DNA from 3 places in the Stenotrophomonas sp. 1L-E-5-B-C3 genome. Region 3 is predicted to be linked to each of the others. Evidence: predicted binding sites of a transcription regulator. Region 3 holds the regulator's gene; each other region holds the start of a gene.
What was found. Region 3 encodes HrcA, which represses chaperone genes, less so after heat shock. Its sites were predicted from a motif close to TTNGCACTCNNNNNNNNNGAGTGCNAA; they were not measured.
Positions count from the first base shown of each region.

Region 1 (3,274 bases), on a different contig from region 3:
CGGGGCAGGAGGATCTGCGGGTGCCACAGGCCGACGACCATCGGCCCGTCGACGGCGCAGGTGGCGATCATCACGTGGGCGGGCACGATGTCGGCCAGGACCGCGCGCAGTCCGGCGGTCGCCGGTTGCGCCAGCCGCCGCAGCCGGCGTGCGTGCAGCATCGCGTCCAGCAGGCGCATGCCCAGCCACAGGGTGCCCAGCAGCCACAGCAGTGCAAGCAGTGTCGGCAGGGTTTTCGGCAGTTCGACGTAGTAGATGTCGGGCTGTCGTCCGGCTTCGAAGATGGCTTCTTCCGCCGTTGCCCCTTCGCCGGGCATGGGGTGGAACGCGGCTGCGGGCGGTGCCGGTGCGGGCAGGGTGGTCGACCAGCCCGGCAGGAACGCGCTGAGTGGCAACAGCAGGGCCGCTGCCATCGCTGCGGTCAGCAGCCAGGAGCGTTGTTCGGCACTGAGGGCCTGCCGCCGTGCCAGCCACAGCGCGGGCAGCAGCACAATTGTGGACAACAGCAACTGTCGTACGCCCAATGCCATTGCCAGGTCGATGAGGTTCATTCCTTCCTCCCGGCCCTGGCATCGCTGACGCGCTGCTGCAGTGCCTGCAGTTCATTGCGGTCGATTTCGCGTTCGTCCACCAAGTGTTGTGCCAGCACGTTCGGTGAGCCGTCGAAGAACTGATGCAGAAGATGGTCAAGCGCTTGCCGGCGGGCCTGTTCGCGGCTGAGCGTGGCGTGATAGATGTAGGCGCGACCTTCCTGGCGATGGCTGACAAAGCCTTTCTTCGCCAGCACGTTGAACATGGTCAGCACCGTGGTGTACGCGACCGGCTTTTGTTGGCCGAGCACATCCGCCACATCGCGCACGGACGCTTCGCCCTTGTCCCAGAGGATGTCCAGGATGGCCTGCTCGGCGGGAGTGGGATTCTGCGAGACAGGGCGGGCCATGCGCTTCTACGTATGAATTAGTTGATGCATCGGAGCATGTCGCCGGGTGGCTGTCAACGGGTTTCTTAGTAGTAAAGGGACGACCCTCAGCCCTCGGGCCTGAACACCGGGCAACGTCTCCTGGCCTGAATGGACCTCCAGGACGGCCCGTTCAGCTCCGCTTGACCGGAAATCGCCGGTTTCCGGTGGGTAATTGATTGAATTCCAAGGGATTGTGAATCCCGAAAAGCGTGCTCGCCACTGTCATCAAATCGCGCTACGGTAGGGCTCTGTTTGGGACCAGTGTTGCATCAATAGGATGCTGGAACTTTTTCCTCCTTTAGCAGTCCAAATCCCGGACTGCTAAGATGGGTGCCTATGAGCCAGAACACCTCTACTGCCCTTGTGGCAAACAATCTCCCGATTCCCAGTGCGCTCGGTTCGCTGGACGCCTACATCGGTGCCGTGCACCAGATCCCGGTGTTGTCGGTCGATGACGAACAGGACCTGGCCCGTCGCTTCCGCGACGGCAACGATCTGGACGCCGCCCGCGAGCTGGTGCATTCGCACCTGCGCTTCGTGGTGCACGTGGCCCGCGGCTACAACGGCTACGGCCTTGCCCTGGGCGACCTGATCCAGGAAGGCAACATCGGCCTGATGAAGGCGGTCAAGCGCTTCGACCCGGAAATGGGCGTGCGCCTGGTCTCCTTCGCGGTGCACTGGATCCGTGCCGAGATGCACGAGTTCATCCTGAAGAACTGGCGCATCGTCAAGGTCGCCACGACCAAGGCGCAGCGCAAGCTGTTCTTCAACCTGCGCAAGTCGAAGACGCGCCTGGGCTGGATGAACGCGGCCGAAGTCAGCGCGGTGGCCAAGGATCTGAACGTGTCCGAGCGCGAGGTCATGGAAATGGAGTCGCGCCTGTCCGGTCGCGATATCGGTTTCGATGCGCCGACCGATGAGGACAACGAGCACGCGCCGCCGTCGCCGGCCGCTTATCTCGTGGCCAATGACGAAGACCCGTCGATGGCCTACGAGCGTGCCGACAGCGAAGACAACCAGATGCAGCTGCTGCGCGAAGGCTTGGCCGAGCTGGATGCGCGTTCGCGTGACATCATCCGCCGCCGCTGGCTGGATGCCGACAGCAAGGTGACGCTGCAGGAGCTGGCCGACGAGTACGGCGTGTCGGCCGAGCGTATCCGCCAGGTTGAAGCCAATGCGCTGAAGAAGATGAAGGCGCTGTTCACCGCGTAAGGCGGGTTGGCGTTGAAGCAATGAAAGGGCCCGGCACTGCCGGGCCTTTTCTTTTTTGGGTGTTCAATCCACGCGTGGCGTGGATCTACCCCAGCTATTCAGAACCAGTAGATCCACGCCATGCGTGGCTGCAGTGCAGCCATGGTCTGACGCGATCAGCTATCGAACTGACGAGCTGATTCTGCTGGGATATGCGAAACGGCGCAGAAGGTGTGCACTCATCATGGCTCCGAAGGGAACGCGTGCAAAAGAAACACTACTGGAGGCGATATACGACGCTGCTGTGAGCCTGCACGGTCATGGCGTCATCGATACGCCTCGTTTGAAGATCTACGAGGCGCTTTGTCTTGGGCGTGATCCGAGTGCGACAGTTCGCGGGCAAGGAAATCGCGGCCGTCCACGGCGCGACCTGATTGAACACAACGACAGTGATTCGGGAGGAGGCCCGGCAAGGCCGGGCCTCCATCCACGCCAAGCGTGGATAACCTGATGCCGGCCTCACCCCTCGCGTGCGATCGCGCGCCAACCGATGTCGTTGCGGTGGAATTCGTTGGCCCAGCTGACCTTGGCCACGCCGGCATAGGCGTTGGCCTGCGCATCGCGCACGCTGTTGCCCAGTGCGGCCACGCACAGCACGCGACCGCCCGCACTGACTACGTGGCCCTGCGCGTCCAGCGTGGTACCGGCATGGAACACCTTGGCACTGGCAGGTACGTCGTCCAGGCCGGAGATCACATCACCGGTGATCGGCGACTCCGGGTATGGGCTGGCCGCCAGCACCACGCCGAGCGACGGCCGCGGGTCCCACTGCGCTTCCACCTGGTCCAGCCGGCCATCGATGGCGGCTTCCACCAGCTCCACCAGATCCGACTGCAGGCGCAGCATCACCGGCTGGGTTTCCGGGTCGCCGAAGCGCACGTTGAATTCGATCACCTTCGGCGCGCCGCTGGCATCGATCATCAGGCCGGCGTAGAGGAAACCGGTGAACGGGATACCGTCGGCAATCATGCCCCGCACGGTCGGGTTCACCACCTCGCGCATCACGCGAGCGTGCACTTCCGGCGTGACCACCGGGGCCGGCGAGTACGCGCCCATGCCGCC
Region 1 covers NZ_JBXAWS010000009.1:27,513-30,786, reverse strand. The annotation lists gene AC0Z6F_RS13125 (M56 family metallopeptidase) at 1-551, opposite strand, end outside; gene AC0Z6F_RS13120 (BlaI/MecI/CopY family transcriptional regulator) at 548-940, opposite strand; gene rpoH (RNA polymerase sigma factor RpoH) at 1,298-2,173, shown strand; gene purD (phosphoribosylamine--glycine ligase) at 2,672-3,274, opposite strand, start outside.
Region 1: rpoH (RNA polymerase sigma factor RpoH) is a predicted target of HrcA. The motif match lies at 1,260-1,286, and genes of this name have one in related genera.

Region 2 (3,274 bases), on a different contig from region 3:
CCGCTGTTGTTCGGATCCTCGTCGGCGATCTCCAGGATGGTCCAGGTGCTGGTGCCCGAGCCGCTGTACGGGTAGGCGGTGTGGCCCTTGATGGTGGCGTGCAGCGAGCAGCGCAGCTGGCTGGGGCTGCTGGTGTTGACCTTGGAGTAGTAACCGGCCGGCACGCCCGGGTTGCCCGGGTCCGGATTGCCGCCGGTGCTGGCCACGGTGAAGGCGATGCGGCTGTCGGCGGCCGGGTGTGCGCCCTGCAGGTCGGTGATGCGCGCGGCGCGGATGTCGAAGCGGCAGGCTTCACCGGCCACCAGTGCAGTGTTGGTGGACAGCTTCACGCTGCGGCCGCTGGACGGGAAGGTCAACGGCACGCTGCCGGAAGTGCCGCAGCTCAGGGCGAACGCGCCGCTGGCCAGGTTCACCGTCTCGCTGAACACCACTTCCAGGTCGGCGGCGGCGGGGAAGGTGCTGCTGCCCTGGGCCGGGGTGGTGGTGGACACCGACGGCGGCGTGTTCGGGCCCGGAGTGCCGCCACCGCTGAAGGTCTGGCCGTTGTTGCAGCTGCCGAAGGTCTGCCTGGCCGACTCGGCCCAGGTGAAGTGGGCGTACTGGCTGCCACTGCCGGTCAGCTGCAGCGAGGTGCCCGGGGCCGTGCTGTTGGTCTCGGCCACCGGAATGTTCTGGCTGGTCATGCCGGCCGCGGGGCCGCCGGACGCGGTGATGGCGCCCTCGTAGCTGAGGAACTGGACCACCTTGCCGCTGGCGTCGACCAGGGCAATGCCATCGTTCGGGCCGTTCTGCAGGCCGTTGGTGGGGTAGGTGACCACGGCGATGCTGGCGCTGCCGCAGCCTGCAGCGGTACCGGCGGGAACCGGGTTGTTGGCGTAGACCACGGCCGCCGACGGATTGCTGCCGTTGTAGAGGTACAGGCGGTAGCCGGACAGATCCTCACCGGCGGTGGCCACGACTTCGATCGCTTCGCCGACGTCGCCGGCGGCGGTGCTGTCGTCGTAGTGCAGTTCGTTGATGAAGACCTCGGCCTGGGCCGGCGCGGCGGCCAGTGCCAGCAGGCAGGCAGCGGCAAGCGGGGACAGCAATCGCATCGACTACTCCTTGTGATTGGGAATGCGCGGCCGAGCCTAAGGCCGATCCAGTGACACTTTGTCGTAAATGAACGTCAGATATCTGACAGTGCGACGCGTATCACCAAATGTCGAGGGTTGGGGGCATCCGCTTGTCGCGTTGCACGCGGAACCCCGCCTTCACGCAGCACCTAGATGCGCCTTTGCCGGGCGGTGAAATTTTTTGCGGGATCGGCCTTGAAAGGCCCGGGGCCAGCTCCATCTCTGTCCTGCTCCCGATTCGTCGGGCTTTTTCGCGAGCAATGCTGGCAGTCACCTTGGGTGAGTGCTAACATCGCCAGACTTTTTCAGACCAATCAATAACTTAAGAGGTCTCTCATGAGCATCAAGCCGCTGCACGACCGCGTTGTGGTCAAGCCGATCGAAGCCGACGAAATCTCCGCCGGTGGCATCGTGATCCCGGATTCGGCCAAGGAAAAGTCCACCAAGGGTGAAGTCGTGGCCGTGGGCCCGGGCAAGCCGCTGGACAACGGCAGCGTGCGCGCTCCGTCGCTGAAGGTCGGTGACAAGGTCATCTACGGCCAGTACGCCGGCAGCTCGTACAAGAGCGAAGGCGTCGAGTACAAGGTCCTGCGCGAAGACGACGTGCTCGCCGTCATCGGCTGAGCCTCGGCGCGACCTGCTTCATCCCCTGATCTCCAATTCCCAGCCGCCGGGCATCGCCCGGCGCTACCAAAGAGGTAACTGCAATGGCTGCCAAGGATATTCGTTTCGGTGAAGACGCCCGTTCGCGCATGGTGCGCGGCGTCAACGTTCTCGCCAATGCCGTCAAGGCCACCCTGGGCCCGAAGGGCCGCAACGTCGTGCTGGAAAAGAGCTTCGGCGCTCCGACCATCACCAAGGACGGCGTCTCCGTCGCCAAGGAAATCGAACTGGCTGACAAGTTCGAGAACATGGGCGCGCAGATGGTGAAGGAAGTCGCTTCGCGCACCAACGACGACGCTGGCGACGGCACCACCACCGCCACCGTGCTGGCCCAGGCCCTGATCCGTGAAGGCGCCAAGGCTGTTGCCGCCGGCATGAACCCGATGGACCTCAAGCGCGGTATCGACAAGGCCGTCGTGGCCGCCGTCAACGAGCTGAAGAGCATCTCCAAGCCGACCGCCGACGACAAGGCGATCGCCCAGGTCGGTACCATCTCGGCCAACTCTGACGAGTCGATCGGCCAGATCATCGCTGACGCAATGAAGGAAGTCGGCAAGGAAGGCGTGATCACCGTTGAAGAAGGCTCGGGCCTGGACAACGAGCTGGACGTGGTCAAGGGCATGCAGTTCGACCGCGGCTACCTGTCCCCGTACTTCATCAACAACCAGCAGTCGCAGACCGCTGATCTGGATGACCCGTACATCCTGCTGCACGACAAGAAGATCTCCAACGTCCGTGACCTGCTGCCGGTGCTGGAAGGCGTCGCCAAGGCCGGCAAGCCGCTGCTGATCGTCGCTGAAGAAGTCGAAGGCGAAGCGCTGGCAACCCTGGTGGTCAACACCATCCGTGGCATCGTCAAGGTCGTGGCCGTCAAGGCTCCGGGCTTCGGCGACCGTCGCAAGGCGATGCTGGAAGACATGGCCGTGCTGACCGGCGGCACCGTGATCTCCGAAGAAGTGGGCCTGTCGCTGGAAAAGGCCACCATCAAGGATCTCGGCCGCGCCAAGAAGGTGCAGGTCTCCAAGGAAAACACCACCATCATCGATGGCGTGGGTGACAAGGCTGCGGTCGATTCGCGCGTTGCGCAGATCAAGACCCAGATCCAGGACACCTCCTCGGATTACGACCGCGAGAAGCTGCAGGAACGCGTGGCCAAGCTGGCCGGCGGCGTTGCCGTGATCAAGGTCGGTGCCTCGACCGAAATCGAAATGAAGGAAAAGAAGGACCGCGTCGACGACGCCCTGCACGCCACCCGTGCAGCCGTTGAAGAAGGCGTGGTCCCGGGCGGCGGCGTTGCCCTGGTCCGTGCGGTCTCCGCGCTGGCTGGCCTGAAGGGTGCCAACGAAGACCAGAACCACGGCATCCAGATCGCCCTGCGCGCGATGGAAGCACCGCTGCGCGAGATCGTTGCCAATGCCGGCGAAGAGCCGTCGGTCATCGTCAACAAGGTCAAGGAAGGCACCGGCAGCTTCGGCTACAACGCCGCCACCGGCGAG
Region 2 covers NZ_JBXAWS010000014.1:118,693-121,966, reverse strand. The annotation lists gene AC0Z6F_RS17050 (endonuclease) at 1-1,094, opposite strand, end outside; gene AC0Z6F_RS17045 (co-chaperone GroES) at 1,452-1,739, shown strand; gene groL (chaperonin GroEL) at 1,823-3,274, shown strand, end outside.
Region 2: AC0Z6F_RS17045 (co-chaperone GroES) is a predicted target of HrcA. The motif match lies at 1,379-1,405, and genes of this name have one in related genera.

Region 3 (3,274 bases):
CCTGTTGCAGCAGGTCCAGCGCGGAACTGCCGTCGTCGCCGTTGAGCTGGTTGCTGGCGGCCTGGCAGGCACTCAGCAACGCGCTGGCATGGGCCTGGCGGCGGTGGCTGGCGCCGAGTGCGGCGATCGATTCCGGCTCAAGGTCCTCGCGGTCGAGCTCGCGCAGCTGGTGTTCAAGGAAGCCGATACGGTCACTGACGTCGCCCTGTTGCGACAGGGCAAGTGATTCGTCGACCAGCGTCTGCCAGGCGGCAGCGGCACGGCGCACCTGGCGGCGCTCGTCCTCGTTGCCGGCATAGGCGTCGAGCAGGGCCAGCTGCGACGGACGCGTCAGCAGGGCCTGCTGCTCATGCTGGCCATGGATTTCGACCAGCAATCCGGCCAGGTCTGCCAGCTGTGCCAGCGTCACCGGGCGGCCGTTGATCCACGAACGTGAACCGCCATCGGCGCGGATCACCCGCCGCAGCTGGCACTGTTCCTCATCGTCCAGCTCGTTGTCGGCCAGCCATTGGCGCGCGGCCTGCAGCTGGTCCAGCGCGAATTCGGCGGAAAGCTCGGCGCGCGCGGCACCGTGGCGGACCACGCCACTGTCGGCGCGCAGGCCGGACAGGAAGCCCAGGGCGTCGACCATCAGCGACTTGCCGGCGCCGGTCTCGCCTGAAACGACCGTCATGCCGGGCCCGAACTCCAGTTCGGTGGCGCGGACGACGGCAAAATCCTTGATCGAAAGATGTCTGAGCATGGGTAAGGGGTATCAGCAGCCGCGCAACGCTAGCACGTGGGCGAGGGAGGTCCAATGACTTGCCAAGGTGATGCGCCGCCATTATCTAGTGTCCGTGTCTCACAGGTTGATTCCATGCACGGTTCTCCCGACCAGCTTGCCCCGCGTGCGCGCCATCTGCTGCGCTCGCTGATCGCGCGTTACATCCAGGACGGCGAGCCGGTCGGCTCGCAGACGCTGGCGCGTGTGGCCGGCCTCGAGGTCAGCCCGGCCACCATCCGCAACATCCTCGGCGACCTTGAAGACCTGGGGCTGCTGGCGTCGCCGCATACCTCGGCCGGGCGCATCCCGACCGCGCATGGCTACCGGGTGTTCGTCGACAGCCTGCTGCAGATGCAGCCGCCGGGCGAGGGCGAGCTGGCCCGCCTGCGTCAGGAGCTGGCGGGCGGCGGCAGCACCCAGGCCCTGCTTGGCAGCGCCTCGGAACTGCTGTCGGCGATGAGCCACTTCGTTGGCGTGGTCAGCGCGCCACGACGCGAGCAGTTTGCCTTCCGACAGATCGATTTCGTGGCGCTGGACGGACGCCGGGTGCTGGCGATCCTGGTGTTCGCCGACAACGAGGTGCAGAACCGGGTCATCGAGACCCGTCAGGACTTCGCGCCAGGCCAGCTGGAGCAGGTCGCCAACTACCTCAATGCCCACTTCGCCGGCCTCCCGATGGCCGAGATCCGCACTCGGCTGCTGCTGGAGCTGCGCGACGCGCGCTCGGAGCTGGAGCAGCTGCTGGCGCACAGCATCGAGCTGGCCGAGCAGGCCCTGCAGCCGCCGGCCGACGACATGCTGGTGGCCGGCCAGACCCGGCTGATGGGAGTACAGGACCTGTCCGACCTGGAACGCCTGCGCGAGCTGTTCGAGCTGTTTTCCAGCAAACGCGAGATCCTGCAGCTGCTGGAGCGCACCATCCAGGCCCCGGGCGTGCGTATCTTCATCGGCGAGGAGACCGGGATGATGCCGCTGCAGGGTGTCTCGCTGGTCACCGCCCCGTACACCGCCAATGGCCAGGTGCTGGGCGTACTGGGCGTGATCGGGCCGAAGCGGATGGCCTACGACCGCATGATTCCGCTGGTCCAGGCCACCGCCGATGTGCTCGGCGCGGCCTTTTCACCGGCCGGGCGCACTCCCGGAACATCCGACGCTTGAAACGCAGCATCCCGCCCACACTAGGGTGGGTGGAGGCGGAGATTGACCGCCAGGGACCCAGACATGAACCACGAACATCCAGATATCGAATCCCAGCAGAGTGCCGCCGATGCGGCCGCCGCCGCCGGCGTGAACGACGAAGTGGAGCGCCTGCGCGCTGAGCTTGATCAGGTCAAGGCCGATGTACTGCGCGAACGCGCCGACCTCGAGAACCAGCGCAAGCGCGTCGCCCGCGACATCGAGCAGGCCCGCAAGTTCGCCAACGAGAAGCTGCTGGGCGAGCTGCTGCCGGTGTTCGACAGCCTGGATGCCGGCCTGAAGGCCGCCGGTGACGATGCCCATCCGCTGCGTGAAGGCCTGGAGCTGACCTACCGGCAGCTGCTGAAGGTCGCCGGCGACAACGGCCTGGTCCTGCTGGACCCGACCGGCCAGCCGTTCAATCCGGAGCATCACCAGGCCATCAGCCAGGTGCCGACTCCGGGCGCCGCCCCCGGCAGCGTGGTGACCGTGTTCCAGAAGGGCTACCTGCTCAACGAGCGCCTGCTGCGGCCGGCGCTGGTGGTGGTGGCGGCCGACTGACCCCGCGGGGCCGGGAGGCGGGCAGGATCCGCGCCCGACCCGACGCTGAACGCGCCGGGCAACCGGAAACACAGCGTTCGGGGGATGGCTTGAATGTTCCACGAGCCTCCCCCACATCCCATTCATCCACCGGCCGAACGGCCGGACTGACAAAAACAACATCCTTCAAGGAGTCTCCCCCATGGGCAAGATCATTGGTATCGACCTCGGCACCACCAACTCGTGCGTGGCGATCATGGACGGCGGCAAGGCCCGCGTCATCGAAAATTCGGAAGGCGATCGCACCACCCCGTCGATCGTCGCCTACACCAAGGACGGCGAAGTCCTGGTCGGTGCCTCGGCCAAGCGCCAGGCCGTGACCAACCCGAAGAACACCTTCTACGCGGTGAAGCGCCTGATCGGCCGCAAGTTCACCGACGCCGAAGTGCAGAAGGACATCGCGCACGTCCCGTACAGCATCCTGGCCCATGACAATGGCGATGCCTGGGTGGCCACCAGCGATGCCAGGAAGATGGCGCCGCAGGAAATCTCGGCCAAGGTGCTGGAAAAGATGAAGAAGACCGCCGAGGACTTCCTCGGTGAGAAGGTCACCGAAGCGGTCATCACCGTGCCGGCCTACTTCAACGACAGCCAGCGCCAGGCAACCAAGGACGCAGGTCGCATCGCCGGCCTGGACGTCAAGCGCATCATCAACGAGCCGACTGCGGCCGCGCTGGCCTATGGCCTGGACAAGGGCGACAACAAGGATCGCAAGATCGTGGTGTACGACCTGGG
Region 3 covers NZ_JBXAWS010000002.1:151,722-154,995, forward strand. The annotation lists gene recN (DNA repair protein RecN) at 1-742, opposite strand, end outside; gene hrcA (heat-inducible transcriptional repressor HrcA) at 857-1,921, shown strand; gene grpE (nucleotide exchange factor GrpE) at 1,985-2,500, shown strand; gene dnaK (molecular chaperone DnaK) at 2,682-3,274, shown strand, end outside.